2 regions of the Rouxiella sp. S1S-2 genome follow, and region 2 is predicted to be linked to the other one. Evidence: predicted binding sites of a transcription regulator. Region 2 holds the regulator's gene; the other holds the start of a gene.
What was found. Region 2 encodes sigma-54, which starts transcription at its own class of promoters, with help from an activator protein. Its sites were predicted from a motif close to GTTGGCACANNTTTCGCTNT; they were not measured.
Positions count from the first base shown of each region.

Region 1 (16,089 bases), 4.8 Mb from region 2:
CCCCAATCTCAAGATTATTGTGATTTCACCCTATAAACACCCTAGTCTGATGCGCACCATTCTTGAAATGGGGGCCACGGGCTATATCAGTATGGACATTTGTGAGAAAACACTGGAGCGGGTCATTATCTCGGTATTGAATAATGAAGTTTATATTGAAAAGGGTATGATGAAATCACTGTTCCAGGGTAAGGATAGCAGCGGCAGAGAGGTCTCACTCAAAGAAATGGAAGTTCTGCGCTTGCTGTGTAAGGGCCTGAATTTAACCAGCATCGCCAACCGAATGAATCTCAGTATCAAAACGGTCAGCGCCCACAAGCTTAGAGCGATGAGTAAACTAGAGGTTAATTCGGACTGCCAGCTTTATTGCCTTTTGACCGAAACTCGACTATTTAACGTTTCTTTCTAGGTTTCATTGATGAATATCATTGTATTGGCGATAGCCCTATTCTTGGTATGTTTTATCGTTTGTTTAGTATGTAGACTAAAACGCCTGTCGAGACAAAAGTCCCGGCTTCATAAAGTCAGTGCTTTAAGGCCGCCCAGGCATTCTCTTCCAGTACGACGGCCGTCAAAGCGTGGTAAACGCCACTGAATAACTCAACATAACTTTAACAACAGCAGGGAGTCGGCATGCCAGCACAGGTCATTGAGTGGGATATGGCGCTGATTAAGAAATATAACTATTCTGGACCTCGTTATACTTCTTATCCCACTGCGTTGGAGTTCAGTCCTGAGTATCGTAACGATACGTTTGAACAGGCCACCTCGCGTTTTCCTGAGCGTCATCTCTCTCTTTATGTACACATCCCTTTTTGCCACCGGCTTTGCTATTTCTGTGGCTGCAATAAGCTGGTAACCCGTCAGCAGCACAAGGCCGAAGAGTATTTAGACGTGCTGGAAAAAGAGATTGTTCAGCGCGCATCGCTGTTTAAAAACCGCAAAGTGAGTCAGCTGCACTGGGGAGGGGGAACGCCGACCTATCTGAACAAATCGCAAATCACGCGTCTGGTTGGCCTGTTGCGACAACACTTCGATTTTTTACCCGGCGCCGAAATGTCGCTGGAACTTGATCCCAGAGAAATCGAGCTGGATGTACTGGATCATTTACGCCATGAGGGTTTTACCCGTTTAAGCATGGGCGTTCAGGATTTTAATAAAGAGGTCCAGCGGCGGGTTAATAGGGTGCAAGATGAGGATTTCATCTTTGCGCTGATGGCACGTGCCAAGGCTCTGGGTTTCAGTTCCACCAATATCGATTTGATCTACGGGTTGCCCAAGCAAACGCCAGAAAGTTTCGCGCTTACGCTACAGCGCGTTGCTTTGTTAAATCCCGACAGGCTGAGCGTGTTCAATTACGCCCACATGCCGACGCTGTTTGCCGCTCAACGTAAAATTAAAGACCACGACTTGCCGAGTGCGGAAGACAAACTGAAAATCTTGCAGCAGAGTATTACTTCGCTGACCGAGGCGGGCTATCAGTTTATTGGCATGGACCACTTTGCCCGCCCACAGGACGAGCTGGCCGTCGCACAAAGGAAAGGCGAGCTGCACCGCAATTTTCAGGGCTACACTACCCAAGGCGACAGCGATTTGCTGGGGCTTGGCGTGTCGGCCATTAGTATGATCGGTGATACCTACGCGCAAAATGAAAAAGATCTGAAAACCTATTATGCGCAGGTCGAGCAGCGTGGGCATGCGCTTTGGCGCGGTCTGGCAATGACCCGTGACGACTGCCTGCGCCGCGACGTGATAAAAGCCTTGATATGCCACTTTGAGCTGAATTTCTCCACCGTTGAACATCAATACGGGATCGTTTTCCAGGACTATTTTGCCGAAGATTTGCGACTGCTGGAACCGCTAATAGAAGACGGATTAGCCGTAATGGAAGCTGACCGGATTGTGGTGACTGCACGGGGCCGACTGCTTATTCGCAATATCTGCATGTGTTTTGATATTTACCTCCGCCAGCAGCTTCGCCAGCGTCAGTTTTCCCGCGTTATCTGATTTTTTCCTGATTTGTTTCTAATTTATTGAATGTGCCCGCGCACAAAAGCGCAGGCACGACTTTATTTATAGTTTATGAATGGTCTCGCGGTGACGGCTTGATAGGCAGTGGCAGTTTGTAAATTTTGACCGGGTACTCGACCGTTGACGCTTTTCCGCCGGTCGTCGCCGGTGTGCGATTTATCTGCCCCGAGGGCATCCATAGCGCGCCATGACTTACCCACATGGCATCAATCCACACCAAACGCGGGTCGGAAACAACCGTCGAGACTTTACCCTCAGGGGTGATACGTTTGATGGCGCGAGTGTTGATATCAGAGGCATAAATGTTGCCTTCACTGTCGATAGCGGTACCGCCGGTGCTCCAGGTATCGACAAACTTGTGAGCATGTTTGTTTACTTCATCAACGGGCAGTGAGGCATCATCAAGATAGCGCGTTTCGATACGCGCCATTGGCCCGGGGATCGCCTGATAATACAGCCATTTGCCATCTGGAGAGACTTCCAGCTGATCTAGCCCTACTCGCTTTTCCTGGCCGTTTGGCAGAATAAGTTTCTTACCGTCGGCATAGATTGGCGCGTGGTCAATAGACAGCGGTTGGTCGTCGAGTACGCGGTGCGCTGTGCCGGTTTGCAGATTCAATACCACCAGGCCAACGGCACCCGGATCGGTCATGTAGGCGAAATGTCCGTTGAAACGCACGTCATCAATATAGCTGGCCGGTTTAAGCACTGGCGGTTTGATAAGGTAGGTTTTAATGACTTTGTTGCTGGCGAGGTCAATTTTTACCAGCTTGGCGCCACCGTTCACCGACTTCGCGCCGGTCCCAATCCCGGTATTACCGGCGTCTACCGCCCAAAGATAGCCATCAGGCCCAATACGCAGCGCGTTGACGTGCAGGAAATGGTGTTCGGGGTCAGACGATTTCCACTGGTTCCATTCAGCATCCGGATAAGGCGTTATTTTGCCATTCTCGCCCACTTCACCCAGTTCCAGTCCCGGTCCTTCAGATTGCGTAAAAGAGGCGAAGACTCGGCCCTCTTTGGTGACCGTTACGCCATTCCAGACGTGCGGCGAGGTGGCTGCTTGCTGTAAACGTGCGTCTTGCTGCGTCGGCAGCGTCGGCGGAATTTTATCTTCTGCCTGCAGTCCGCCTGCCAGTAACAGGCCAATCGTCAAACTTAGCGTTTTTATCACGTGTTTCATGCCAACTCCTTTTGGAAATTAAACGGGGCAGCCTTTTGCGCGCAACAGACTGTTGAAACGCTCAGGGTCAGTGGTGCCGGAGGCATTGTTGACGCGAATTTGCTCTTCACGCTGGGCGTGTTTTTGCACCTTCGGCAGCAGGTCCTGCAACTCGTCGTAAGGGATGGCAATGACGCCGTCTACGTCGGCCACGATCAGGTCGCCGGGATTAACCAGCAGACCGGCGCAGGAAATAGGCACGTTGACCTGGCCCGGACCCTCTTTGCTGGGGCCGCGCAGCGTGTTACCGCGTGCGTATACCGCGATGCCACCTTCCGCCCATTCGTTCAGGTCACGGATTGCACCATCAATCACGAAGCCGGCAATCTTTTTGGTCAAGGCCGAGGTGCGCATCAGTCCGCCGATGAGCGCCTGCGTGAGGTCACCGGCGCCGTCAACCACAATCACATCGCCCGGCTGCGCCATCTCGATGGCTTTATGAATCATCAGGTTGTCACCAGGACGGACCTTTACCGTGAGGGCTGGACCGCACAGCACGACACGGTTGTCGGCGTGGTACGGATGTAGCCCGATAGCGCCGACGCTACGGCCCATTGAGTCGCCGATGTTCGGAACGGGCAGGCGGCGGAAGGCCTCAATGGTGGCAGAGTCAGGCACCAGGTCGCGTTGACCGATAAAGTAGCCGGCTGGCCATTCACTGCGAGAAGTCATTCTTTACTCTCCTTTATTCAGAGCTTCAGGATTTACACAGGCGCGAACATTGATCCGCCGCTGTTGCAAGAAATCCAGACATTGCTGCGCGGCAGAACGCGCCACAGCATCCAGTGCTTCGGGGGTTGTGCCGCCGATGTGCGGCGTCATAACGATATTGCTGAACGGGCGGAAAGGGTGGTCAAGCGGCAGTGGTTCAACGGCCACCGTGTCCAAACCGGCAGCGGCCAGCTTGCCGTCGGTGAGCGCCTGTGCCAGCGCGGGCTCGTCGATCAGTTCACCGCGCGAGGTATTGATAACGATGGCGCGGTCGGGCAACTGTGCCAGCGTATCGGCATTGAGCATCAGGCGGGTCGCCTTATTAACCGGGCAGTGCAGACTCAGCACGTTGCTGTTTTGCAGCAGCTCTTGCAAAGAGGAGTACTGCACCGCGTCGGTGGTGTCACTGCCCGGTGGGATTGCGGGGTCAAAGAAGGCGGTGCGCATGCCGATGGCCTTGGCGACGTGGGCGACGCGGCGGCCAATTTCGCCATAGCCTACCAGGCCCAACGTTTTGCCGAATAGCTCAATCCCTTGGCTGCTGCGGGTCCAACGGCCTTCAGCAATTTCCTGCTGAAAGAATGGCAGCTGTCGTGCGGCACTCAACATCAGGCCGATAGCCAGTTCGGCAACGGACTGCGCATTGGTTGCAGGCGTCGTCAGGACGGGAATAGCGCGGGCGGTAGCGGCCGCGACGTCAATGTTGGTCACGCCTACGCCGTGTTTGCAGATAATTTTCAACGAAGGGCAGGCATTAATCGCTGCGGCAGAAAGTGTGACGGTGCGAGAGATAACGGCGTCATAAGCACGGGTTGACATCAAATGCTCAACTTCACCGCCGTCGTCGGCGTTTTGCAGGTAATCAACCTCGCAGCCCGCATCCGCCAATACCTTGCGGCCAGCGGCGCCGAGGGCCTGTGCGGTCATTAAAAACTTATAGGTCATACGTTGCTCCAGTGCTATTTTTATTAATATTGGCACTGTTAAACGATAAATAATAACGCCTGAATTTTATTTATTGATTCCTATGAGGAATGGAATGGAACTGAAATACCTGCGCTATTTCCTGGCTATTCAGGACACAGGGCATCTTGGACGCGCCGCGATAACCCTTGGTATCACTCAACCCGCACTTACAAAATGCATTCAAAGGCTGGAGAAAATCTACGCCACTCGACTGATTTTAAAGGTCGGCCGAGGGATCCGTTTGACTGAAGCTGGCTTGCTACTTTGTGAGCGAGCTCAAAAAATTGTGCAGGACATGGAAGTGACCCATCGCGACATGAGCGCGTTGGCTGAAGGGACTGCGGGATACATTCGCCTCGGCGCGGCGGCCACGGCGGCGGAGTTCATGCTGCCACAGCTGGCTAAACGCCTGCTGGCAGAGGCGCCCAGCGTACGTTTGGACGTTAAAGTTGGCATGAACGACCTGCTGCAAAACACGCTGCGGGAAAAGCAGCTGGACATTATTCTGGGCTTTCTACCCGAGACCAGCAGCGAGTTTATCTCTCGACCCTTGCTAGACGATCCGGTCGTGCTGGTGGCCAGTAAAGATCATCCTCTGGCCGGCATTCATCCAACTTCCGAGCAGTTGGACCAGTACAATTGGCTGCTGCCATCCAGGAAAGTGGCGACCCGTCAATGGCTTGAACACCGCCTTCGTGCGGGAGGATATCCGCCGCCGCGAATTCAGATCGAGGCAAATTCGATAGCCACGCTTCACTCAGTGATTGTCGAAACCAACTTGCTGAGTTTTATTTCTCGTCGCGCATTGGAAGAGATCCAACATGCCATTCCGCTGGTCGAAATCCCGATGCCTTTGCTGGTTATGCCACGTACCTTTGGTCTACAGTTTCATTCCTGGAGTGAGCTATCGCCGGTGGCGCGCCAATTTGTGAAGATTGCCGAAAAAATATGGGACTATCAATAGTTACAGCCTGCAATCAACCCCAGCAAATGAAGGGTCTTTAAGTTAATAAGCTGCAGTGAAATATTCACTGTCGTTTATTGGCTTAAGAATATCTGATTATTCCAAGTTTGAATTAATCCCGCGTGGTGATATATAACTAATGATATCAGTAACCATAACTCGCTGAGTCTTTTTTTAAATCTCGGTGCATGTTAAAAATAACCGCAATTATTAACTCACGGTGATACATGTTTTTCCCATGCTACTATATTTTGTCGTGTTTATTATTGCGGTGAATGAATTCCTTCAATGAAAAACCCGGGGCTCTTTCTTTAAACATTAACTCTAGCGAAATTAAATATGAATAAGTTAACGGCTTTTTCCTGTGTGATCGCGCGCATTCTCGCCGTAGGATTATTTTTCACTTCAGGCACGGAAAAGATATTCCAATACTCGGAAAACGTGTCGACTATGGCACAGAACGGCGTGCCCGCTCTCTTTCTACCGTTAGTTATTTTGCTTGAAGTGGGTGGCAGCATTGCCATTGCCTGCGGATTTCTGACCCGTTTTACCTCCGTTTTTATGGCCGCCTTTTCCATTATTGCCGGCTTTCTTTTTTATCAGGGCTTTACCCTGCCACACCTTATTGTGTGGTTGAAAAATGCCTCCTGTGCTGCAGGGTTTATCCTGCTGGTTATCAACGGTCCGGGCCACTGGAGTGTTGATTACTGGATAAGCACCCGATTTAGGTTCAATAAAACCAACCGTATAGGCAACAGCGCGGGGTAGAAATCTAAACAGAATCTGTAAAGGCGGGTTACGTTTCTCGGACCTGCATCATGCATTAAATAAAGAGAGAGTTACGATGAAGAAATTCAGCTATGCGTTATTGGTATCCGGGCTGTTAGTCAGTTTTGCTACTCAGGCGTCGGACGATGGAATTACCCGCGTTCCCGTATTAACCCGCGATATGGCAAACGTATTATTGAAAAAAGCGGAAGATACCATTAAGTCGCACCACATTGGCGGTGCCGTGGCTGTTGTTGACGCCGCTGGCCAACTTATTACTTTTGACCGCCTTGACGGGGCTACTCCCGCTAATATTGCACTGGCACCGGAAAAAGCTAAAACATCCGCTTATTTTGACCAGCCGACGGAAACTTATCAGCAAAAGGTTTCTCAGGGTAATTTAAATATATTAGGTAATCCGCGTATTTTACCTTTCGCCGGTGGAATTCCTATCAAATTAGCCGGTCAAACGGTCGGTGCGATTGGCGTGAGTACGCCAGACGGCAATGTTGATAACGAAGCAGCCAAAGCAGCATTGGCGGCACTTCAATAAAAATAATAAAAAGTTTTATAGCTGTGTCGTTCACATTTTGTGAACGACCATTATTTAAGGGCAATGTTACTTAACTATAACCTTATTCTCTATGACTCATTACCACTTTTAAAGGGACCTTACATGAAGAAATTACTCCTGCTGGCTGCACTGTGTTCTATAAGTAGCCTGAATGCTTTCTCGGCAAATGCCACCACAACGCAGGCCATTTTAACCAGCAGCGACGCTGATAAACTCATCGCCGTAGCGGTTGATAAAGCAGGCAGGTTAAATGCCAACGTCTGTATCGCGGTGCTGGATCAATCAGGGCAACTGCTGGCGTTCAAACGTATGGATACCGCGCCGGTAGGCTGCATTGACTCGTCAATTCTCAAGGCACGTGCGGCGGCGCTTTACCGCACGCCGACCGATAAATACATGGGACGCGCCAATGGAACAGAGCCTGCGATTGCTACCCTGCCGGGCATGGTGCCTTTGGGCGGCGGAAATCCCGTTGTTTATAACGACAGCGTGATTGGCTCAGTGGGTGTGAGTGGTTCTGCCAATCCGGATGAAATCACGATCGCTCAGACCGCAGCCGATAGCTTAAAGTGATTAACAATCATCAATAAGTTGTGTCTACCGCCAATTAAAAACCCCAGAGGATTAAGTCCCTGGGGTTTTAACGTTAAAGAACATCTATCGATAAAAGCGTCAGTGGCCGTTTTTCACGGCCAGTTTGCTTTTACCTACGCCAATTGCCAGAACAACCAGTGCGCCAACAACACCGGCAATGGTTGGCAAATGATTAATGGCGGCAAAATTCAAATGCGCAATCGCGGGATCGGTGACAAACATACTGCCAGCAATCCAGCCAATCAGGGCACCCCCCAGCATGATAATAAACGGAAAACGGTTGATCATTGCCAGCACCAGCTTACTGCCGGCAATGATGATAGGGATGCTTATTACCACCCCAAGCGCCACCAGCACATAGTTGCCCTTGCCCGCTGCCGCCACGGCCAGCACGTTGTCCAGTGACATCACCACGTCGGCCACCACGATGGTCATCGCCGTTTTCCACAGGCTGGTGCCGCTTTTTATATCGCTCTCTTCGTCTTCGTTAGCGACCAGCTTGATACCAATCCACAGCAGTAAAACGCCGCCCACTAGCTTCAGATAAGGCAAGTCCAGCAGCTTGACCGCCACTATCAATAAGACCACGCGCGCAATAATCGCACCGGCGGTTCCAATCACGATCGCCTTGTTGCGCTGGTGCGGTGGTAATTTCCGGCATGCCATAGCAATAACCACCGCGTTATCACCGCCCAACAGCAGGTCGATTACGATGATTTGTAGCAGGATGGCGATGAAGTCCCATTGATCAAATAACCAAGTCATAAAACACTCTATGCAGCGTAAAAAGGAAAAATCCCGGTAAGCAGCGAAACAACAATCAAAATCAGGCTGCTTAGCAGAGACCATTTAAAGGTGAAGTACTGATTCTCTGAATAATCCAGCTTCAGCATACTGACCACCAAATAGGTTGACGCAACCAGCGGGCTCAGAATATGTACCGGTTGCCCCATTAATGCGGCGCGCGCCATCTCAATACCGCTGATGCCGTGATGTTTGGCAGTATCTGCCAGCACAGGCAAAACGCCAAAATAGAACACATCGTTTGAGACCAGCCAAGTCATCGGAATGCTCAGCAGCGCCGTCACTACCGCCATGTAAGGGCCTAACGCGTCCGGAATAATGTTCAGCAGGGCACTGCCTACCGCGTTCACCATGCCGGTTCCGGTAAATACGCCGGTAAAGACTCCGGCCGCGAAGATTAGGCTGGAAACGGCGAGGATCGGTGGCGCGTGTTGCTCCAACTGATCTTTCTGTGCCGACAGGTCCGGAAAATTAACGATAAGCGCCAGACAGGCGGCAATCATGAACAGATAGCTTAGCGGCAACACCTCAATACATAAACCAATTATCAACAAAATGGTTAAAGTCCAATTAAAGTAGAAAGTTTTTGGTCCACGGCAGCGGTGTTGCTCCTCAATCGCATTTTCAAAATGAATGTTTAGGTCGGGTCCTAAACGCGCGCGCTCTTGGCGACCAAAAAGGTAGGCCAGCACAAAAGTCCACGCCGCGCTGGCTAACAGCGCCGGGATCATCGGCACAAACATCGCGCCAATATCGACGTGCATAGAAGTGGCGGCCCGCGCCGTAGGGCCGCCCCACGGCACCATATTGCCCAGCCCTGAAACCTGCAGCAGAAGACAGCACACCATTGGCAGCGAGAGGCCAAGACGTTTGTAAATCGGTAGAAAAGCTGAAAGCACGATGATGTAGATGGTGGCCCCATCGCCGTCCAGCGCAACGAGGAACGCCAGCAGCACGGTGCCGAGGAAAATTTTAACCGGGTCACCTTTTACCGCTTTGATAACTCGCTTAACCAGTGGGTCGAACATGCCGGCTTCAGTCATCACCATGAAATAGAGCATGGCAAAGATAATCATCACCCCGTTAGGCGCAACGGTCCTGATGCCGTCCATCATGTATTTGCCGATGTGGGCATAAAACCCGCCGATCAGGGCAAACACGGTGGGAATTATGATTAGGGCTGTTAGCGCCGACAGCCGCTTGGTCATCAGGCAAAAGATAAAGAAAATGAGCATCAATACACTCAGGGTCACCAGCATCGCTTCATTCCTCTGTAGGGGGAAGATAAAAAGTATTTTGTTCGAACAGCTGTTAGCTGTTTGTTTCTTTTGGGTTATTTTTATGAATTATGTCAGTAACAGAGGGTTAAAAATGGCATCTGGTTTTATGAATAGATTCCTCGCGGGAATGATAAGTACTTCAAAATATGTTGATAAATTAAACTATAAATGTACCAAGGGGTTCGAAATTATCTACCGGCCTTGATAATAGGGACTTTTAATAAAATTCGCATCCGCAGTTTCAGCAATTTTGAGGCGAAATAGTGGGAGTGTTGCTGAACTGAGAGGGGGAAAAAGCGTTGTGACTTTGTGAGCAAGAACAAACAATTCAACTATGAGCAAGGCGGTGTTAGTGCCTTAAAGGCAAAAAAAAGCCCTGGCGTTAACGGCCAGGACTGTTTCATACGACTCCGGATCACACTTTTATCGTGCCCGGCTTATTCCATACCTAACTCTTTTAGCTTGCGCGTGAGGGTGTTACGACCCCAGCCCAGTAGCCGAGCGGCTTCCTGTTTGTGGCCCTGGGTGTGGCGCAGTGCGGTCGTCAGCAGTGTGCGCTCCATTTCAGGCTGTGCTTCAGAAAGCAGGTTTTGATGACCGGAACGCAGCGCGCGGTCTGCCCACTGTGCCAGCAGCGTTGCCCAGCTGTCTGGCAGGCTTTGCCCACCGGTCTCCGGGGCACTGCTTTCAAACAGCTCGGGAGGCAGGTCCTGAATCAGCACTTCCTGTCCCGCCGCCATCACCGTCAGCCAGCGACAGGTGTTTTCGAGCTGGCGCACGTTGCCCTGCCAAGGTAGGCGAGTCAGCGCAGTTTCCGTTTCCGGATGCAGATTTTTGGCCTCAACGCCCAGCTCTTTGGCGGCAACCTGCAGGAAGTAGCGCGCCAGACGTGGGATGTCTTCACGACGCTCGCGCAGCGGCGGCAGATGCACGCGGATCACATTCAGGCGGTGGAATAAATCCTCGCGAAATTTGCCTTCCTGAACGCGCAGCTCCAGGTTCTGGTGCGTAGCGGCAATAATACGGACGTCCACTTTTACCGGTGCATAGCCCCCCACCCGATAGAACTGGCCGTCGGCCAATACGCGCAGCAAACGGGTCTGTACGTCCATCGGCATATCACCGATTTCATCCAGGAAAAGGGTGCCATTATCGGCCTGCTCAAAACGTCCCTGGCGAATCTGATTGGCGCCGGTAAAAGCGCCTTTCTCATGACCAAAGAGTTCGGACTCAATCAAGTCCTTGGGAATTGCCGCCATGTTCAGCGCGATAAAAGGCGCCTTGGCTCGCGGGCTGTGGCGATGCAGTGCGTGCGCCACCAACTCTTTACCGGTTCCCGATTCGCCATTGATCAGCACGCTTATCGAGGAGCGAGAGAGACGGCCAATGATGCGAAAGACGTCCTGCATGGCCGGTGCTTCACCGATGATATCGGCCGTCGGCCCGCTGGCCGGTTGACTGCGTGCCGGCTGCTGTTGCTCCTGATAGTGGCTGATCGCGCGTTCAACCAAGGCAACGGCTTCATCGATATCAAAAGGCTTCGGCAAGTAGTCAAATGCACCCTGTTGATAGGCACTGACCGCCGCGTCCAAGTCCGAATGCGCGGTCATTATGATGACCGGAAGCATCGGGTGACGTTGTTTTATTTGTTTTAACAGCGCCAGCCCATCCATACCGGGCATGCGAATATCTGATAACAAAACGTCAGGGGTTTGAGTCGCAATGGCTTCCAATACTTCATTGCCGCTGTCGAACGTGGTGCAGTTTAAACCCGCCCCAGTGAGCGCGCGTTCAAGTACCCAGCGGATGGAGCTATCGTCATCGACGATCCAGACTATCCCTCGTTGCATAAGAACCTCACTGGCGAATGGGCAGGAACACCGAGAATTCGGTATGTCCTGGCCAACTGTTAAATTCAACTTTACCCGAATGCTGATCAATCAAACTGCGCGCGATGGACAGGCCCAGACCTGTACCTCCCTCGCGGCCACTGACCATAGGGTAAAAAAGTGTATCCTGCAGATGCGCAGGAACGCCGGGACCGTCATCTTCAATATCAATGCGGGCCACCAGGCGATAGCGCACACCGTGCAGAGTAATTTGGAAAGCGGTACGCGTTCTTAACGTAATAGTGCCGCCTTCTTCTCCCAATGCCTGCAAGGCATTCCGGGTAATATTAAGCAGAATCTGCTCTATTTGATCCGGGTCGTGAGCCAGTTCCGGCAGGCTTGGATCGTAATCACGGACCAGCTGGACGTTATCAGGCTTTTCCATTGAGACCAGTTGGCAAACGCGCTCCGCAACCTGATGGATGCTTTGCGTAATATGCTGGCTCGGACGCTGAGGGCCCAACAAACGGTCAACCAGATTTCGCAATCGGTCGGCCTGCTCGATAATGACTTTGGTATATTCCAGCAGGGAGGGATCGGGCAGCGCTTTCGACAGCAGCTGCGCCGCACCCCGTAATCCACCCAGCGGGTTTTTAATTTCGTGTGCCAGCCCGCGAATAAGATCCCTTGCGGCTACCTGCTGCGCGTGCTGAAGCTGTTCCTGACTCAGGCGGCGCTGGTTATCCATCGGCGCTAGCTCAATCAGAATAAAACCTTCCGGCAAAGCCTGTGCGGTCAGCGACATAATGTGCGCCCGACCATCTACCACCAGGGTGACTTCGCTGTCGGTAAACCCTTGCCCAGCCTCAATACTTTCACGCATAAGCTCAATGTTGAGCGAAAAGTAGCCCACCAGATCGGGTAACGGTGTCCCGAAAAGCTTACGTGAACTCTGCGCTAATAATTGCTGAGCCGCCGGATTGGCGTAATGCACGGCCAAGTCGTCGTCCAACAGCAGAACGCTGTTGATAAGAGAATTAAGGATCTGCCCAGCATCGGGCAGCTTGCCAGTTGCCATACAGCAGTCTCCCGCACCTGATTGGTGCATTTAAACCGCTACCCGCCAAACAGTCGGGTCAGTGGTGTCACACAGGAAAGTCGCGTGGAGAAAAAAGCCCATCCGGAGATGGGCTAACGTTTCCACGGCAACAAAAATATCGAGATATTTTTTGCTCTGCACCACTGCTAAGCACAGCGGTGCAGTATGTAAAGCTCGGGGAGCGAACCCATCCGCTCCCCTGCGCTACGGCATTTATTAGACGCTGTAGTACAGTTCGAACTCTACTGGGTGTGGCGTCATGCGAATGCGGTCGTTTTCTTCAGTACGCAGTGCGATGTAAGCATCGATCGCGTCGTCAGAGAACACGCCACCGCGGGTCAGGAACTCACGGTCTGCATCCAGGCAGTTCAACGCTTCTTCCAGGGAGCCAGCAACCTGTGGGATCTCTGCCGCTTCTTCTGGTGGCAGGTGGTACAGGTCTTTGTCCATTGCATCGCCAGGATGGATTTTGTTGATGATGCCATCAAGGCCAGCCATCAGCAGTGCAGCAAACGCCAGGTATGGGTTAGCCGCTGGATCAGGGAAGCGCGCTTCGATACGCATCGCTTTAGGGCTAGAAACGTGTGGAATACGGATAGAAGCAGAACGGTTACGCGCTGAGTAAGCCAGCATAACTGGGGCTTCGTAGCCTGGGACCAGACGCTTGTATGAGTTGGTCGTTGGGTTAGCGTACGCATTGATTGCTTTAGCGTGCTTGATGATACCCCCGATGTAGTACAGCGCAGTTTCAGACAGGCCGCCGTATTTGTCGCCAGAGAACAGGTTGTTACCGTCTTTGGACAGAGACATGTGGCAGTGCATGCCTGAACCGTTATCGCCAAACATTGGTTTTGGCATAAAGGTCGCAGTTTTGCCAAATGCGTGAGCCACGTTGTGCACCACGTATTTGTAGATTTGGATTTCGTCAGCTTTTTTGGTCAGGGTGTTGAAGCGGGTTGCCACTTCGTTCTGGCCAGCGGTCGCCACTTCATGGTGGTGAGCTTCAACAACCAGGCCCATTTCTTCCATGGTCAAACACATGGTAGAACGCAGGTCCTGAGCGGAGTCGACCGGAGGAACCGGGAAGTAACCGCCTTTAACCGCTGGACGGTGGCCTTTGTTGCCGCCTTCGTATTTGGTGCTGGAGTTCCATGCGCCTTCGATATCATCGATAGCAACGTGTGAACCCGAGATGCTGCTGCCGAAGCGAACGTCATCAAACAGGAAGAATTCTGGCTCTGGTCCGAACAGAACGGTGTCCGCGATGCCTGAAGATTTCAAGAAGTCTTCAGCACGTTTTGCCGTTGAACGTGGGTCACGGTCATAACCTTGCAGCGTGTTTGGTTCCACGATATCACAACGGATAATCAAGGTTGACTCTTCAAAGAACGGGTCAAGAACCGCAGTGCTTGGGTCTGGCATCAGAACCATGTCTGAGTCGTTGATTGTTTTCCAGCCGCCGATGGATGAACCATCGAACATTTTACCATCTTCGAAGAAGTCAGGGCTTACCTGGTGAGATGGGATGGTAACGTGCTGTTCTTTACCCTTGGTGTCGGTGAAGCGAAGGTCGATGAATTTAACTTCATTTTCCTTGATAATCGCAAAAACGTGTTCAGCGGACATACTAGTTCTCCCGAATTTCTCATTATGTCATCGTCGTGGAACGAAACGAATAATCAAACATTGTTGAAAATGGCGTGTGGCCTAAACAGCTTTTTTACTTCCTCTGATAAGACTCTTTTCACCCTGAATAGTTGATTGCGAAATCTGTGCCAACTTTGTGAAAAAGGAGCAAAGGCCATTTGACGCGGCCTTTACCGTTATTGAGTATGCACCATAACGGAAATTATGCACCATTTTGGGTCAATGTTGCCGGGGTGGTGAACCAAAATGGTGCACCAAATTGGGTCAAGGTGAGATTTGCACCGTGAAAGGGATCGTAAAATGACCAGACAGAACTTGTTTCGAAGAGAATCTTGTGAACTTGTTTAGAACCTAGCCTAATACGTGTACAATAGCGCGCTATTTCTATATTTCTAAATGCCTGAGGCAAAGCTGTGATCGAAAATTTGCGTAACATCGCCATTATTGCCCACGTTGACCATGGTAAAACTACCTTGGTTGATAAGCTGCTACAACAATCCGGTACCTTCGGAGAACGTGTAGAAGCCACCGAACGCGTAATGGACTCCAACGATTTGGAGAAAGAGCGTGGGATTACCATCCTCGCAAAAAACACCGCCATTAATTGGAAAGACTACCGCATCAACATCGTGGATACCCCAGGACACGCCGACTTCGGCGGTGAGGTAGAGCGTGTGATGTCAATGGTTGACTCGGTGCTGCTGGTTGTGGATGCAATGGATGGCCCTATGCCGCAAACCCGTTTCGTGACCAAAAAAGCATTTGCTAATGGTCTGAAGCCGATCGTGGTAATCAACAAGGTTGACCGTCCTGGCGCGCGTCCTGACTGGGTTGTAGATCAGGTATTTGACCTGTTCGTAAACCTTGATGCGACCGACGAGCAGCTTGATTTCCCAATCATCTATGCATCAGCACTGCTGGGTATCGCGGGTACCGACCATAACGACATGGCCGAAGACATGACCCCGCTGTACCAGGCAATTGTTGACCACGTCTCTGCTCCACAGGTTGACAGCAATGGCCCACTGCAGATGCAAATCTCCCAGCTGGACTATAACAACTATGTTGGCGTTATCGGCATTGGCCGTATCAAACGCGGCGTAGCTAAAGTTAACCAGCAGGTTACGATTATCGATAGCGAAGGCAAAACTCGCAACGGTAAAGTCGGTAAAGTTCTGACCCACATGGGCCTGGAGCGTATCGAAGCTGCTACCGCTGAAGCGGGCGATATCATTGCTATTACCGGTCTGGGCGAGTTGAACATCTCTGACACCATCTGTGATCCACAGAATGTTGAAGCGCTGCCAGCACTGAGCGTTGATGAACCAACCGTTACCATGTACTTCAACGTAAACACCTCTCCGTTCTGTGGTAAAGAAGGTAAGTATGTGACTTCACGTCAGATTCTTGACCGTCTGAACAAAGAGCTGGTGCACAACGTGGCACTGCGTGTTGAAGAAACCGAAGACTCCGACGCATTCCGCGTTTCAGGCCGTGGTGAACTTCACCTGTCGGTTCTGATCGAAAACATGCGTCGTGAAGGTTTCGAACTGGCCGTTTCTCGTCCTAAAGTTATCAACCGTAAAATCGATGGCCGCAT
Region 1 covers NZ_WFKL01000001.1:186,207-202,295, reverse strand. The annotation lists gene GA565_RS00940 (response regulator transcription factor) at 1-409, shown strand, start outside; gene hemN (oxygen-independent coproporphyrinogen III oxidase) at 634-2,007, shown strand; gene GA565_RS00930 (L-dopachrome tautomerase-related protein) at 2,081-3,214, opposite strand; gene GA565_RS00925 (RraA family protein) at 3,233-3,925, opposite strand; gene GA565_RS00920 (hydroxyacid dehydrogenase) at 3,929-4,909, opposite strand; gene GA565_RS00915 (LysR family transcriptional regulator) at 5,004-5,894, shown strand; gene GA565_RS00910 (DoxX family protein) at 6,234-6,662, shown strand; gene GA565_RS00905 (heme-binding protein) at 6,739-7,215, shown strand; gene GA565_RS00900 (heme-binding protein) at 7,339-7,809, shown strand; gene GA565_RS00895 (TerC family protein) at 7,909-8,595, opposite strand; gene GA565_RS00890 (CitMHS family transporter) at 8,604-9,893, opposite strand; gene glnG (nitrogen regulation protein NR(I)) at 10,352-11,764, opposite strand; gene glnL (nitrogen regulation protein NR(II)) at 11,772-12,821, opposite strand; gene glnA (glutamate--ammonia ligase) at 13,059-14,468, opposite strand; gene typA (ribosome-dependent GTPase TypA) at 14,903-16,089, shown strand, end outside.
Region 1: a site for sigma-54 is predicted at 14,603-14,622, ahead of glnA (glutamate--ammonia ligase). Genes of this name have one in related genera too.

Region 2 (16,089 bases):
CCGCTGGCTTCAAACATGATTGTCGACAATGCTTCAGTTATGGCCCGTTTTTTCGGCGTGAGCGAGCTGGTGATTGGGCTGACTGTGGTCGCTATCGGCACCAGTTTACCTGAGCTGGCGACTTTTATTGCCGGTGCACTTAAAGGTGAAGACGACATTGCCCTAGGCAATATCATTGGCGCAAACATTTTTAATATGTGCCTGGTTCTCGGCCTGCCCGCGCTAGTGGCTCCGGGCCATTTCAATCCCGATGCGTTTCACCGGGACTACTGGGTCATGCTGGTGGTCAGCGTAATACTGACAGGCCTTTGCCTGATGCGTAAACACCGGATTGGCCACCTGGCAGGCGCGCTTTTATTGTGCGGATTTATCGCTTATCTGGGCGTGCTTTTCTTCGTTCCGGACAGCATTACCTTCTTCAATAGGTAAGGTCCGTTTAAATATTGCGCAATTCAGAGCAAGTCACAGGAATTGACGATGACACCATTTGATTACAAGACATTTAACTTTATCGACGTCGGCAAACAGGTTCTGTTAACCGAAAGAGAAGGCCTGGAACAGCTGGATCAATACATTAATGACGACTTTAGTCGCGCCTGTGAAATGATGTTCCACTGTAGCGGCAAGATTGTTGTTATGGGTATGGGCAAATCAGGGCACGTTGGGCGTAAAATGGCGGCAACGTTTGCCAGCACCGGCACGCCGGCCTTTTTTGTGCACCCCGGCGAAGCCAGCCACGGCGATCTGGGCATGGTATCAAAGCAGGACATCGTGATCCTGATTTCAAATTCTGGCGAATCTCATGAGATACTGGCGCTTATCCCGGTATTGAAGCGCCTGGATATCCGCCTGATCTGCCTGACTGCCAATCCGGAAAGCTCGATGGGCAAAGCGGCAAACGTGCATATCTGTGTCAAAGTTCCGCAGGAAGCCTGTCCGTTAGGACTGGCGCCTACCACCAGCACCACGGCGGTCATGGTCATGGGCGATGCCTTGGCCGTTGCCCTGCTCGAAGCGCGCGGATTTACGGCAGAAGATTTTGCCTTGTCTCACCCTGGCGGCGCACTGGGTCGCAAGCTTCTCCTGCGCGTGAGCGATATCATGCACACTGGCACCGAAATCCCGCAGGTTAGCCGAGATGCTTCTCTGCGCGATGCGTTGCTGGAAATTACCCGAAAAAACCTCGGCATGACGGTGATTACCGATGATCTAATGAAAATCGAAGGGATCTTTACCGACGGTGATTTACGTCGAATCTTCGATATGGGCGTTAACGTCAACGAGGCCAAAATTACCGATGTCATGACCACCGGCGGCATTCGGGTGCGTCCCACGCTGTTGGCAGTTGATGCCCTCAATTTGATGCAGGACAAACACATTACCTGCGTGATGGTTGCCGATGGCGACCAGTTGCTGGGTGTGGTACATATGCATGACATGTTGAGAGCCGGCGTGGTTTGAACCTTGTTTAACGGGTAAACGCGCTGCGTGAGTAAAAGTTTAAATGGCGATAAAACATTAAGGAATTGCCCGAATGAGTAATAGCGCAGCCAATGTGGATACCTGTTATGGTCCCGTTAGCGCAGAAGTGCTTGAACGAGCCAAAGCTGTCCGCCTGCTGATTTGCGACGTTGACGGCGTCATGTCTGATGGCTTGATTTTCATGGGAAATAACGGCGAAGAGTTGAAAAGCTTTAACGTTCGGGACGGTTATGGCATCCGCTGCCTGATTACCTCCGATATCGACGTCGCGATTATTACCGGGCGCAAGGCCAAATTATTGGAAGATCGTGCCAAAACTCTGGGCATTCGCCATCTTTATCAGGGCCAGTCAGATAAGCTTTTGGCCTTCCGCGAACTGTTAGATACACTGTCACTGCAACCCGAGCAGGTCGCCTATATCGGTGATGACTTGATAGACTGGCCAGTCATGGAGAAAGTAGGACTCTCGGTCGCGGTAAACGATGCACACCCTATTTTGCTACCCAAGGCGCATTATGTGACGCGCATAGCAGGTGGACGTGGCGCAGTACGCGAATTATGCGACCTGATTTTACTGGCGCAGGGCAAGCTGGAGGACGCCAAAGGGCTGTCGATATGAGCAAAATAAAGCGTTGGATAACCCTGGCACTGGGCCTACTGGTACTGGTGCTTGTGGGCTGGACGTTGTCGGATAGCACCGACAAGACGCCTGAGGTTGCCGTTAATAATCAGGATCCTACGTATCAGAGCCAGCATACGGTAACCGTAGTTTATGACCCCACAGGCAAGCTAAACTACCGGTTGGTCTCTGACGAGGTCAAATATTACACCACTGACTTGTTAACTTGGTTCACAAATCCAGTGGTGACCATGTATGACCAGAATGCCGTCGCGACCTGGACCCTTCGAGCCGATCGCGCCAAGCTGACCAATGATAAAATGCTGTATCTTTATGGTCATGTGCAGGTTGATAGCCTGACGCCGGCAACGTCACAGTTGCAAAGAATAAAAACAGACAATGCCCAGGTTAACCTGGTCACACAGGACGTAGCGTCAGACGACGAAGTCTTTATTTATGGTACCGGTTTTACCTCTAACGGCATGAAAATGCGTGGTAACTTGAGAAATAAAACCGCACAGCTGATCGAAAAGGTAAATACAAATTATGAAATTCAAAACCAAAAACAAAATCCGTAACCTATTGATCACGACCTCGCTGTTAGCGGTAAGTATTCCGGCGCTGGCATTGAAAACTGACACCTCTCAACCAATGACGATCACCTCTGACAATCAAGCGGTTGATATCAATAGCAACACCGTAACCCTGACCGGAAACGTTGTGGTGAAACAGGGCAGTATTCTTGTTCATGCCGACCGCGCGACCATCGTTCGCCCCAACGGGCAATCGGGTAAAGAAGTGGTGGAAGGTTTCGGTAATCCTGTAACCTTTTTCCAGATGCAGGATAACGGCAAGCCTATTAAAGGCCACGCATTGAAAGTACGCTATGAAGTCGACAAAGACTTAATTACGCTGACCGGCGATGCCTACCTTGAGCAGCTCGACAGCAACGTGCAGGGCGATCGCATTACCTATCTGGTGCAACAGCAGCAGATGCAGGCCTTCAGCGACAAGGGCAAACGTGTGACCACCGTGCTGGTTCCTTCTCAGCTACAGCAAAAGACCCCTGCTGCAGCAGGTCAGAAAAAGAGTAACTGATAACTTATGGCTACATTAATCGCAGAAAACCTGGCTAAAGCCTACAAAGGCCGTAAAGTCGTTGAAGACGTGAGTCTGTCAGTCAAGTCAGGTGAAATCGTCGGCTTATTGGGGCCAAACGGCGCGGGTAAAACCACCACCTTTTACATGGTGGTCGGCATAGTTCAGCGCGATGCAGGACGAATTGTGGTTGATGATGAAGATATCAGCCTACTGCCGTTACACACCCGCGCGCGCCGTGGGATAGGCTATCTGCCTCAGGAAGCGTCTATCTTCCGCCGCCTGAGCGTTTTCAATAATCTGATGGCCGTGCTCGAAATTCGCGACGATCTTAATAAAGATCAGCGTATTGCCCGCGCCAACGAGTTGATGGAAGAGTTCCATATTTCGCACCTGCGCGATAACCTCGGACAGTCACTCTCCGGCGGTGAACGTCGTCGCGTGGAAATTGCCCGTGCGCTGGCCGCCAATCCGAAATTCATTCTGCTCGATGAGCCGTTTGCCGGCGTTGACCCCATTTCAGTCATCGACATCAAGAAAATCATCGAACACCTGCGCGACAGCGGACTCGGCGTGCTGATAACCGACCACAACGTGCGTGAAACGCTGGACGTATGTGAACGCGCTTACATCGTCAGCCAGGGGCGCTTGATTGCCCACGGTACGCCAGCAGAAATACTGCAGGATGAACAGGTCAAACGCGTTTATCTGGGCGAAGCTTTCCGTCTGTAATTGGCACGCTTTATTTTATTTGTTGTTACGGAAATAGAACCAAGATATGAAGCAAGGTTTGCAACTCAGGCTCAGCCAACAATTGGCAATGACACCCCAGCTACAGCAGGCAATCCGCCTGTTGCAGCTGTCCACGCTTGAACTCCAGCAAGAAATACAATTGGCGCTGGAAAGCAACCCGCTGTTGGAACAATCCGACCTGCACGATGAAATAGACGCGAAAGAAACAACCGAAAGTGAAGCCCTGGATACCCGCGAAGCCCTCGAGCAAAAAGACATGCCCGAGGAGCTGCCGCTCGACGCAACCTGGGATGAAATCTATACCGCAGGCACGCCGTCAGGCACCGGTAACGACTACAGTGACGATGAGCTGCCGGTGTATCAGGGTGAAACGACTCAGACCCTGCAGGATTACCTGATGTGGCAGGTTGAACTTACCCCGTTCACCGACACTGACCGCGCGATTGCCACCTCCATTGTCGACGCCGTAGATGACACCGGTTATCTGACCATCTCGCTCGACGATATTCTTGAAAGCATTGGCGATGAAGAAGTCAGCATGGACGAAGTTGAAGCCGTGCTCAAACGCGTTCAACGTTTCGACCCCGTCGGCGTGGCGGCGAAAGACCTGCGCGACTGTCTGCTGATACAGCTCTCTCAATATGCCTCTGATACGCCGCACTTAACGGAAGCACGGCTGATCGTCAGCGAGCATCTGGACTTGCTCGCGAATCACGATTTTCGTGCGCTGATGCGTTCAACGCGTCTAAAAGAGGATACACTCAAGTGTGCGATGATGTTTATCCAGTCTCTGGACCCTAGACCCGGGCAGTCGATCAACACCGGTGAGTCCGAGTACGTCATTCCTGATGTGCTGGTACGTAAAGTGGGTAAAATCTGGACCGTAGAGCTAAATTCCGACAGCATTCCGCGCCTGAAGATCAATCAGCAGTATGCTGCGATGGGTAATTCGGTGCGTAACGACAGCGACGGGCAATTTATTCGCAGTAATCTTCAAGAGGCCAAATGGCTGATAAAAAGCCTTGAGAGCCGCAATGACACGTTATTGAAGGTCACACGTTGTATTGTTGAGCAGCAGCAGGCATTCTTTGACTTTGGTGAAGAATTTATGAAACCTATGGTGTTGGCAGATATTGCCAGCGCCGTGGACATGCACGAATCGACCATCTCCCGCGTGACCACGCAGAAATTTTTGCACAGTCCACGAGGGATTTTCGAGCTTAAATATTTCTTCTCCAGTCACGTGAGTACGGATACCGGCGGTGAAGCTTCATCCACGGCTATCCGCGCACTGGTCAGGAAATTAATAGCGGCGGAAAACCCCGTCAAACCTCTGAGCGACAGCAAGTTAGCCACTATGCTATCGGATCAAGGCATTATGGTGGCACGACGCACTGTAGCGAAATACCGAGAGTCTTTGTCAATCCCGCCCTCAAACCAGCGCAAACAGTTGGTTTGACCTCAACCGAGAAGGAAGACATTATGCAACTCAATATTACCGGACATCACGTAGATATCACCGAGCCTTTGCGCGAATTTGTGAATACAAAGTTTGCCAAACTTGAGCAATACTTTGACCGAATTAACCAGGTTTACGTAATATTGAGTGTCGAGAGAGTGCAGAAAGTGGCGGAAGCTACGCTGCACGTGAACGGGGGCGAGTTGCATGCCACCTCGGAACATCAGGATATGTATGCCGCTATCGATGGCCTGGTTGATAAACTGGCCCGGCAGCTTAATAAGCATAAAGACAAACTGAAACAGCACTGATCCCATAGGCAACTATCGGCTCGTTACTCTCAGGGTTGCGAGCCGATTGGTATTTAGGGGATGAGACTAAGCGAAAATGAGATGATCAACGATACAGCACTGCAGCTGACCTCGGTATTAAATGCCGAATGCACGAAAAGCAACGTTCACTGCGCCAGTAAAAAACGCGCACTTGAAATCATCAGCGAACTGGCGGCTAAACAGCTGAACCTCGCACCGCAGGTGATTTTTGATGCCATTCTTACCCGCGAACGCATGGGCAGTACCGGGATTGGTGCTGGGATTGCTATCCCTCATGGAAAACTTGAAGAAGACACGCTGCGAGCCGTAGGGGTGTTCATTCAGCTTGAACAGCCGATTGCTTTCGATGCGGTTGACAATCAGCCGGTTGACCTGCTTTTTGCCTTGCTGGTTCCAGCCGATCAATGTAAAACCCATTTACATACCCTCTCATTGGTGGCCAAAAAGCTCGCCGATAAAGCGGTATGCCGTCGCCTGCGCAGTGCGCAAAGTGACGAGGAACTGTTCCAGATTATTACCGAAGACGAGTAAATCGCGAAAATTACTCTTTTAAGTCAATACCCTATAAACATCTAGCTGCAGCAAGGCAACGACCAGGTGAATAGCTGGGCGCTTACCTACGTAAGTGACCGAGGAAGGTAACGCACCTGCAGTTAGGAAAACATGGGGTATTTTAGGGAGATAAATGATGGTGCTGATGATTGTCAGCGGCCGTTCTGGTTCTGGAAAGTCCGTAGCCCTGCGTGCGCTTGAGGATATGGGCTTTTACTGCGTTGATAACCTGCCGGTGGTACTGCTCCCCCAGCTCGCACAGGAGCTGGCACAGCGTAATACCTCAGCGGCAGTAAGTATTGACGTGCGCAACATGCCAGAAACGCCTGAAGTTTACGAACATGCCATGACTCAGCTGCCAGACAGCTTCTCACCCCAGTTGCTGTTTCTGGATGCCGATCGCAACACGCTTATCCGTCGCTATAGCGACACGCGGCGTTTACACCCTCTTTCCAGCAAAAATCTGTCTCTCGAAAGCGCCATCGATCAAGAGGCCGAGCTGCTTGAGCCTTTGCGCTCCAGCGCAGACCTGATTATCGACACCTCAGAGATGTCGGTGCACGAACTGGCTGAAATGCTGCGTACCCGCCTGCTGGGCAAACGCGAGCGTGAACTGACCATGGTGTTTGAGTCTTTCGGATTCAAACACGGCATTCCTATTGACGCCGACTACGTGTTTGACGTGCGTTTCTTGCCTAACCCACACTGGGATCCGAAGCTTCGCCCGATGACCGGCCTGGATAAACCCGTTGCCGCCTTCCTTGACCGCCATACAGAAGTTCATAACTTTATTTACCAGACACGCAGCTATCTCGAACAGTGGTTACCGATGCTGGAAACCAACAATCGCAGTTATCTGACTGTAGCTATCGGGTGTACTGGCGGGAAGCACCGCTCGGTTTACGTCGCCGAAGAGCTCGCCGATTACTTCCGCTCTCGTGGAAAAAACGTACAGTCACGCCACCGTACGTTAGAAAAACGCAAATCATGACGGTTACTCTTGATGACGGTAAAAAGCTATGTCGATAAAACAAAAAGTTGAGATAAAAAACAGGCTCGGCATGCACGCTCGTCCGGCAATGAAACTGTTTGAGCTGGTGCAAAGTTTTGAGTCGGAAGTGATGCTGCGTAACGACGCGGGAATTGAAGCTGAAGCCAGCAGCGTTATCGCCCTGCTGATGCTCGATTCTCCTAAAGGTCAGGAAATAGAAATCGAAGCCACCGGTCCCGACGAGGCCGAAGCGCTGGCTGCCGTACTTAACCTGATTAATTCAGGTTTTGACGAAGACTGATTTTCTCTGATTCGTCTCACAGGGCAGCCATTACTGCCCTGCCGTTCCTTTCACCGTTTTAAATTCTGCTCAAACAGTCAATGGCAATTGCCTTGAAACTGTCAAAGTCTTGACTGCTTAACAGTCGGCTCATTGACCTCTCACGCACGAAGGTGACAAACAGGTCATAGATGGCCATCGCCTCCTCGTAGTCCGCCTTGCTGATCGCCAGCAGGAAAATAACGTGTGCCGTTTCGCCCTCACCCCATTTAATGCCCTGTGGGGAAAGCACGGTGATCACCACGGTTTTTTTCGCCAGCAGGCCCAATGAGTGCGGCAGCGCGATACCTTCGCCGAGCATGGTCGACACAATTTCTTCACGCTCGACCACCGACGGATAAAACTCTTCATCGACATAGCCCTCTTCCTCAAGCTGAGAGCAAATCTTGCGGAAAAGCTGCGCCTGCGTCATCGGCTCATCAAGGCGCATAAAATGGCGTTGATCGAAGAATTTCTCGAGCATATACGGGCGCGTGCGATCCACTAGCACCAGCTTACCGAGCTGTTCCATCTGATATTCGGTAGGAAAAGGCGAAAGCACCACCACCGGCTTATTGCGCTCGGTTACGCGGGCATTGGCGATAATAAAATCTTCATCAATGTGCTGAAGCTTTTCATAATCGCGCAGTGAGATTATTTGAGTAATAACAATTTGTGGAAACTTCCGGCTAATCTGTGCCTGGATCATACGAATGGTGGAATTACCGGTGTCGCACACCAGCATCGCCTGCGGATGGCGTTGGTAGCCAATGTTGTAGTGCCGCTCTAGCCCAACGCCAATGTGCAACACCAAGAAGCCGATTTCATTTTCACTCAGACTATATGGAGTGTATTTCCCCCAGCTTGATACCGCCGCCAGCGTCACATCATAGGCCATCGGATAGTGCTGCTTAATATTATTAAGCAGCGGGTTAGGAATATTAATCTGATATTTAACCCGAGTGATCATGGCCTTGATATGCGTCAGCAGGTCCGAGCGAAGCTGTTTATCGCCTTGCAAATCATAATTATAGTGGGCATTGATGTACGACAGAATGTAATCGACCAGCGATTCCTCGTCATCGGCATTAATGTCGGTAGGTAAAATGCTCTGCACCCGCCGCACGGCAATATTTACCCGCAGATAGGCCTCTTCGGCGGCAGGGATCTCTTTGCCGACCATTCTTTTAAGTTCGGCGGCCAGTTTTACCGAAATTTGCTTAACCGCCGGTTCTTCCTCTTCGGCGTCAAAGTCGGTCAACGGATAACCGCCGGCGATGCGCTTCACGGCCACCGCGCAGTAAAGGATCAGATACTGCTCACCTTCATCGGTCAGTTGAATCGACGACTGCGTCAACAGCTGGTGCATAAAATCGGTCAACGGCAGTAGAGCCTCGGACTCGAGGCTCTCGGCTTTAAGAAAGGAGCTGATTTGATCGTCATTGTTTAGCTGAAACAGCAGGTCGGTAAGGCAGGCGCGGATCGCCAGCTCAGAGCCGAATAGCTTCATACCATAGCGCGGCTTAGTCTCAATATTTAAATGATAGCGGGCCAGATGCTCACGCACCTCCGGCATATCATTTTGCAGTGTACCCCGGCTGACGAACCATTCGTCGGCCAGGTCTTCCAGCTTTAATGAAAATGATGAGGTCAAAAAACGGATCAGCAGTCGATTAACCCGCTCTGCCGCACTGCGCGGCGTGGGGTTGGTCGATTTACCGGGCTGTTGCAGAATAGAAAACAGGGCAGCATCTTCAACTTTCAGCTGATAACCGCTGCCGCGGTTGTGTACAAAGCACGCGCCGTACTGCTGCATAATTTCATTGAGCGCAGTAATATCGGCACGCACCGTGCGCGTGGAGACTTCCAGACGCTTTGCCAGCTCATCCTGCGGCAACGTTTCCGTCTGTAATGCATCAAACAGTACTGCCAATCGTTGGTAAGGAAATCTCACGTAAACCTTCTGTTTTCAGGGCACCATCACCATCTGCGACGGGCTGCCAACCGCAGTATAGTCGTCTACAAAAATTAATTTTCCGCTGCCACTCTCAACCTTGAAGCGAGTAATATTGTCACTGCGCTGATTCAGGGCATAAACAAATTTGCCGTCAGCTGACAAGGTCAGCGTGCGTGGATAATCGCCACGCGTCCAGAACTCATCTGCCCAGCGCATTTCGCCGCTGCCGGTGACAGTAATCTGCGCAATGCTGTTGTGTAAACGGTTGGCAACGTACAAGTGCTTGCCATCTTTACTCAACACAATACCGGCGGCAAAATTAGTGCCTTTGAAATTCGGTGGAAGCGTTGAAAGGCTGTGCAACTGCGTTAAGGTGCCCGTTGCCTTGTCAAAATGATAGCTGGTCAGCACTGAAGCTTCCTCATTGACCAGGAATACCACGTCACCGTTGGGATGAAACACAAAATGACGCGGCCCAGCACCGGCGGATGAGGCATTGATAAACGCCGGAGCGTTGGCCTCAAGCTGGCCATTGGACGGGTTCAGCTTCCACTGATAAATACGGTCCAGCCCGAGGTCAGTCGAGAATACATACTTACCGCTGGGATCGGTGGCAATCATGTGCGCATGCGGGCCATTGTGGTCACTGATGGCAAAGCTACCCTCAGCTGCGGCGGCAGGCTTACCCGCACCCGCAGGACCTTCGTCCTGATGCACCGAGCTGGCGTCTCCCAGCTTGCCACTGCCGTCTATCGGAAACGCTGCCACAATACCGCTGATATAGTTGGCCACCAGCAGGCGATCGCCACTCGGCGTTAACGATAGATACACCGGCCCCGCCCCCTGAGAGTCCACCTGATTAATCAGACTCAGGCTGCCGTCTTCGGGATTGATATGGTAAGCGGCCACAGAGCCGTGCTTGCCGCCGTTGTAATTATCTACCTCACTGCCGATGTACAGCGTTTTACCCCCATGGCCCACCACCATCTGCGCCTGGTTTGGCAATTTGCTGACCAGAACTTTGTCACTGAGGGCTCCGGATTTGGCGTCTACCTTAAAGCGATAAACTCCTTCACCGTTCGGGTTGTAAGTACCTACGTAAGCGTAATGTGCTGTCTCGGTTGTCATTGCCTTCTCTGCTGCATACAGCGGCATGGCAGAAACTGCCATCAGCGCTGAGGTTAAACCTGAAATACGTAGCCAGTTTCTCATAGTTCCTCTTATGCTTTTAATGGAAATAACAACTACTTACAACCTGAAAGTGCAGATTAACCGATCAGGCGCTTAACGCTGGCCAGCAGCGTTCTCACATCCTCAGGACGCGTATTGCCGCTGGCGCTGTCGATAATAGAGCTATAGATGTGCGGAATGATTTTGCTGACGCCAGCTTCAAGGGCAATTTCCATTATCGCGTCGAAGTTTTCTAAATCGATGCCGCCGGTGGGTTCGAGCCAGAAGTCCTGTTCGGCACAGGCGCGGGCCACGAAGGCAAACTCCTCACGCGTTTTCAGACCGCCCATTGGGAAATATTTCACTGAGCTGCCACCCATGTCTTTCAGCAGGGCGATTGCCGTGTCGACCGGCACTATGCCGTCGTTAGCGTTCGAGCTGAGCGGACCGGTAGATATTTTGACGAAGCCGACTTTACCGGTCGGAGAAATCAGGCCATTGACCACGCTCTCGTTCTGACCCAGCAGTGCACGACTGGTGCCTACGCCGGTGAAAACCTGGTTTACATGTTGCGGCTGAACCTGCTGAGAAATCTGACTCACCATCAACGACTGGCGCGGATCGCCCGCCCCCAAGCCCACGGAAAGCGCATTTTCAATTAGCGCGGCGTACTCTTTCATGTCGGCGACGGCGCTTGCCACATCGGCATAATTTTTTGACAACACGCCGACCAGCACGTGGCCTTCTGCGGCCTCGTAAATGTCGCGGGCATTGTCTTTAGAACCGGCCAATACGTTAAGGCAGACACGGTCGCGATAAAAATTCGGGGTCAGCTTCATGCTTTCTCTCCGCTAAACAGAACCTTGAAACACTGGGCAACAGTGACCAGCTGTGAGGGGGTTACGCTGCGCACGTCGACGTCAATTTTTCCTTCGTTGGCCCGATAGCCACGGAAGTAGATCGCAATTTCACCGGTTTTCATCGCATCGACGATAGCTTTGGTTTTCCAACCAAGCACCGCCTCGTCAAAGGTGATTTCAGTACGGGCGATGTCGCGACCTGCGCTGTCCCAAACCACCTGCGCCGATACGCCGTTCAATGCGTTAAGGCTGCTGATAAACGGTGTCATCTTGTCGACCATTTCCTGACCGGTTGTTTTGGGCTGGGTAATATAGCTTTCAATCGCCTGAGTCAGACCGAGGATGCCCTCTTTGCCCACTTTCATGGCACGACCGATGCCGCCAGACTGCAATTTCACCCACTCAACGTACTGTTTTTTGCCCAGCACCAGTCCGCTGGTCGGGCCTTCAATCGCCTTGGCACCGCTGTAAATCACCAGGTCAGCGCCCATTTCGTAATAACAGGTCAAGTCCTCTTCCGCTGCGGCATCCACGATCAGCGGGATATTGTGCTCGCGCGCCACGTCGGCGGCTTCGGCAACCGATAAAATACTTTTCTGCACCGAATGGTGTGACTTGATATACATAATGGCTGCGGTACGCGGAGTGATGGCTGCGGCCAGCTGTGCGGCCGAACATTCGTTGGCATAGCCCGCCTCTCTCACTTTGCCGCCGCCCATCGTCACCATGGTGGCGACCGGCGCACCAAAGTTAACGTTGTGGCCTTTCGGCAGAACAATTTCGTTTGGCACAGTCAAGGGTTCGGCGTGCAGATTTTCAAGCAGCCAGGCATCGTCTTTAACGATCACAGCGGCGACTGACTGGGCGATACCGGCCGAGGCGCAGGAAACTACAACCGAACTTTCAACGTTGAGCAGTTTGGCGATATAGGCACCGGTTTTATTCACCAAATCCTTCATCTCGAAGAAATGGTTTAAACCCGTATTGACCACCTCAGCCACGTCGGCGCGCGGGGTAGACACACCCAAAATAGTCATGCGGCCTGAAGCGTTAATGACTTGTTTTAAATCGTACTTTTCATAGATTGAAGACATTTTTTGACTTCCCTTCATCTGTTAATAGCAGCTCACCGGCAACGATTGCCGCCAGCGGCACCAGAATGCGGTCACCCTCGACCGTCAGACCTTCCGAATCGATAAATACCTGCGGCACATGCTCAATATCAAACAGGGTTAAATCGGCATCACAGCCCACGTCAAGACGACCTTTGGCCGGCAAGCGCAGCGCATCGGCGGCGTGACGCGTGACGCAGTCGATTACCTGAGGCAGCGAAAGGCCCACGCTAAAGAATTTGGACATCACCGTCGCCAGGCTGTGCACCGGTCCAGCCAGCCGATTGCGGCAATAAATATCGGAGCTGATGGTGTGCGGAATGATGCCCTGTTTAATCGCGATTTCAGCCACGGCGAAGCTAAAGCTGGCCGAGCCGTGCCCAACGTCAAGCAGCACACCGCGCTCGAGCGCGCGTTTTATTGCCTCACGCAGCTGCCCTTCAGGGGTTAGGATGCGGTTAGGTTTGCCGTTATAGCAGTGGGTGATAATGTCGCCGGACTCGAGCACGTCGGCAATTTCATCGAGATTGGGTGGATTATTACCAATGTGCACCATCAGCGGCAGACCGCCGTTTTCCTGCTGCATCTCTTTGGCAATAAACAGCGGTGTGATGCCGTTTTTACCGACCACGCTGCTGCTCATGCGCGCTTTAAGACCGATGATAAAGTCAGGATTATTCGCCATCGCCTGACGCACGCCGACTTTATCTATCTGACTCATGTCCGCCAGTTCGTTTTGCGTCACGATACCGGTGCGGGCAATGTTCAAAAAAGCGAAGACGTTGGTTTTGGCATCACGGGTGATTTGATAGAAATCATCGACGTCATTGGCGCCGGTGCTGCCAGCGTCAATGACCGTCGTCACCCCGCTGCCAACGCCCACCAGGTCAGGCTCGTCGTAATAGATTGGTGATTTTGCATAGCAGTGAACGTGAGAGTCGATCCAGCCTGCGCTGACCCAATATTGGCCCTTGAGATCAAGCGTTCGGGTGGCGGTCGCCTCTGCGGCAAGCTGACCTACTGCGGCCAGCTTGCCGTCCAGAATGGCGATATCAGTCAGGCTGCCGTCTGCATTTTTTGCCTGTCTGAGGATCAAATCATACATACGACATGTCTCCTTAAACTCTCTATCAATAACAATCTGTTATAGCGAAATCGGGAAGATAGCACCGAGGATCATCGCGCCAAGAATAGCGCCACCGGTCAGCGGTTTTTTCCAGATGTAAAACACCAGCGCGCCAAGCAACGAACCCAGACCAATCGGAATAGATGCCGCCATGGCAGAAAGAATAATCAAAGGTCCAAGGAAGCGGCCTGTCGCGTTACCCGCGCCCATCATGACGTCGGCACCGTAGGTAGAGTTACCCTGATTGATGGTAAATTTACGAGCCAGAACAATGATGTAACCTACCGCCAACCCTAAGACCAAGCCCGTCACCAGGGAGGCCGCGAAGTTAGCGACCGGGAAAACGATGCCCGCACCAAGCAGCAGCGCAGGTACGCCGAGGCCAATACCGGTCTGAATGGCGCCACCGATATCAAGAATACCGACCAGTGAACCTTCAATGATGCGCGCAAACAGGAAGCTGGCACCGAAGGCAGCTACTGCGCCATAAACGCCAGTGTCCATCCCCGAACGCAGCATCGAAACAAATGCCACTTCGTTGAATGCACCAATGCCGTACAAGTAGTACATGTGCGTACCGGCAAACACACCGGCAGAGAGTAATCCGACAAAGATCGGGAACGACCATTCGGCGTACCAGAAACCACTTTTGGCTTGTTCTTCCATTTTCATGTCCCCTTATTTGCCACTGAGTGAGTTATGGATGCCGTTCAGCCACGTTGGGACGTCAAGCATGAAAGACTGCAACAGTTTCACGTCGAACCCACGGAAGAAGCCGCTCAGCACGAACAGAGCAATAATCGCGCCCATCATCACTTTAGTGACGTGGTTCCAGCCGCCCTCTTCAACGCCTTTGCCGATCAGAATACCCAGCACCAGACCCGGTACGGCGTTGCCCATAATCATCTGCGCCAGACCACCAAAAATGGTACCCCAGAAGCCTGAACGACGGCCTGCATCAATCGCCGCCAGCCAGAAGATGACCGGCATCACCGTGTTGACCAGCATGTTGGCAGCAGGTACCAGCACTTTGATTGCCGTGACCTGTAGAGCAGGCGGAACCGCAGAAGCCGTCGTGTTCAGGAAGGCAACGACAATCATGCCGATGATGCCGCCAGCAATCGCCATCTTACGCGGGTCATGCAGGGTTTCAGCCACGTTGCGATTTTTCATCATCAACACGGCAGCGGCCCAGTTAGGAATAATGCGGTGGTCGACGTCCTGAGTGAAGGAGCCTGCCGCCACGGATGACGCCCAGGCGTTGAAGAAAAAGCCCAGTCCGAAAGAGAAGTGTGAAGCCGGATCCCCTTCGCAAGAATTCAGCTCGCCCAGCGTACGAAAAGCCCCCATCCCCTGTACGGTGGGTGCGTGGAACATACGTGCAGCACCTGCACCTACGCCAACGCCCACCAATCCGCCGATAATAAGCGACTTGAATAAGATAATTAAAAACATCAGGTTATCCTTGTGATTTTATATACTCGGCAAGAAAAGCTGCGCACCCTGCGGCGACAGCTCTCCCTGTGGCGAATATTTATTTCTTGGTGAATATGACCTGTTCGGTATTAATCACGGTCATATTGACGGTGATGTCTAACGCGACGTAATAACTCTTCCTTTCCCTGGCCAGAAAGAAGAACAAAAATTTCTCTCTGGTAACCTTCTCTTCTGCTGTAATGACCTTGACGTCCTGCGGTTCAATGCGCAGCAAAATATTATCAGTAGATTTAAGAACGGTTCTTTGGACCTGGCTAAGCGCCGAGGAAAAAGCCGCAGCTTTTGTCTCGCCTTTTCCCTCAACCTTGACCGTGGTAGTTAAATTTTGCTTCATTACGGCTGGCCATTTTTCTTGATATAAGTTTCAACCAATTTTTGACCCAATTCTTCTTTGTCCATAAAACCAAAACCCAGTACTTTACAACCTTCATTAATTGCCGTTACGCCTTCATCAACAGAACGCATACCGTGTTTAGCTTTGTATTTGTATTTATTCTGGGCAGTGATTGCACCTGCACCGCCGCTGCCGCAGAAGGAGATACCAAAGGTTGCACCTTCCGCATTCATCACGTCGCCCAGTTTCATGTCGGCCGCAACGCCAGGAATAACAATGGCTTTACCACCCGCTGCTTCTACGCCTGCTGCAACTTTCTGGCCTTTACCTAAGCGGTCGCCGATAACTACGATGACTTGTCCCATATTTAAACTCTCCAGATAAGTTGTTTATGACGTTAAAAATACGACGTTATGAATAAATAGATT
Region 2 covers NZ_WFKL01000001.1:4,973,164-4,989,252, forward strand. The annotation lists gene GA565_RS22720 (calcium/sodium antiporter) at 1-429, shown strand, start outside; gene kdsD (arabinose-5-phosphate isomerase KdsD) at 478-1,461, shown strand; gene kdsC (3-deoxy-manno-octulosonate-8-phosphatase KdsC) at 1,535-2,101, shown strand; gene lptC (LPS export ABC transporter periplasmic protein LptC) at 2,098-2,679, shown strand; gene lptA (lipopolysaccharide ABC transporter substrate-binding protein LptA) at 2,648-3,199, shown strand; gene lptB (LPS export ABC transporter ATP-binding protein) at 3,206-3,931, shown strand; gene rpoN (RNA polymerase factor sigma-54) at 3,978-5,411, shown strand; gene hpf (ribosome hibernation promoting factor) at 5,435-5,722, shown strand; gene ptsN (PTS IIA-like nitrogen regulatory protein PtsN) at 5,804-6,274, shown strand; gene rapZ (RNase adapter RapZ) at 6,432-7,286, shown strand; gene npr (PTS phosphocarrier protein NPr) at 7,315-7,587, shown strand; gene GA565_RS22775 (transcription antiterminator) at 7,646-9,559, opposite strand; gene GA565_RS22780 (lactonase family protein) at 9,575-10,774, opposite strand; gene GA565_RS22785 (KDGP aldolase family protein) at 10,831-11,571, opposite strand; gene GA565_RS22790 (DgaE family pyridoxal phosphate-dependent ammonia lyase) at 11,568-12,686, opposite strand; gene GA565_RS22795 (amidohydrolase/deacetylase family metallohydrolase) at 12,670-13,809, opposite strand; gene GA565_RS22800 (DUF4310 family protein) at 13,849-14,496, opposite strand; gene GA565_RS22805 (DUF4311 domain-containing protein) at 14,509-15,285, opposite strand; gene GA565_RS22810 (DUF4312 family protein) at 15,365-15,661, opposite strand; gene GA565_RS22815 (SFCGS family glycine-rich protein) at 15,661-16,026, opposite strand.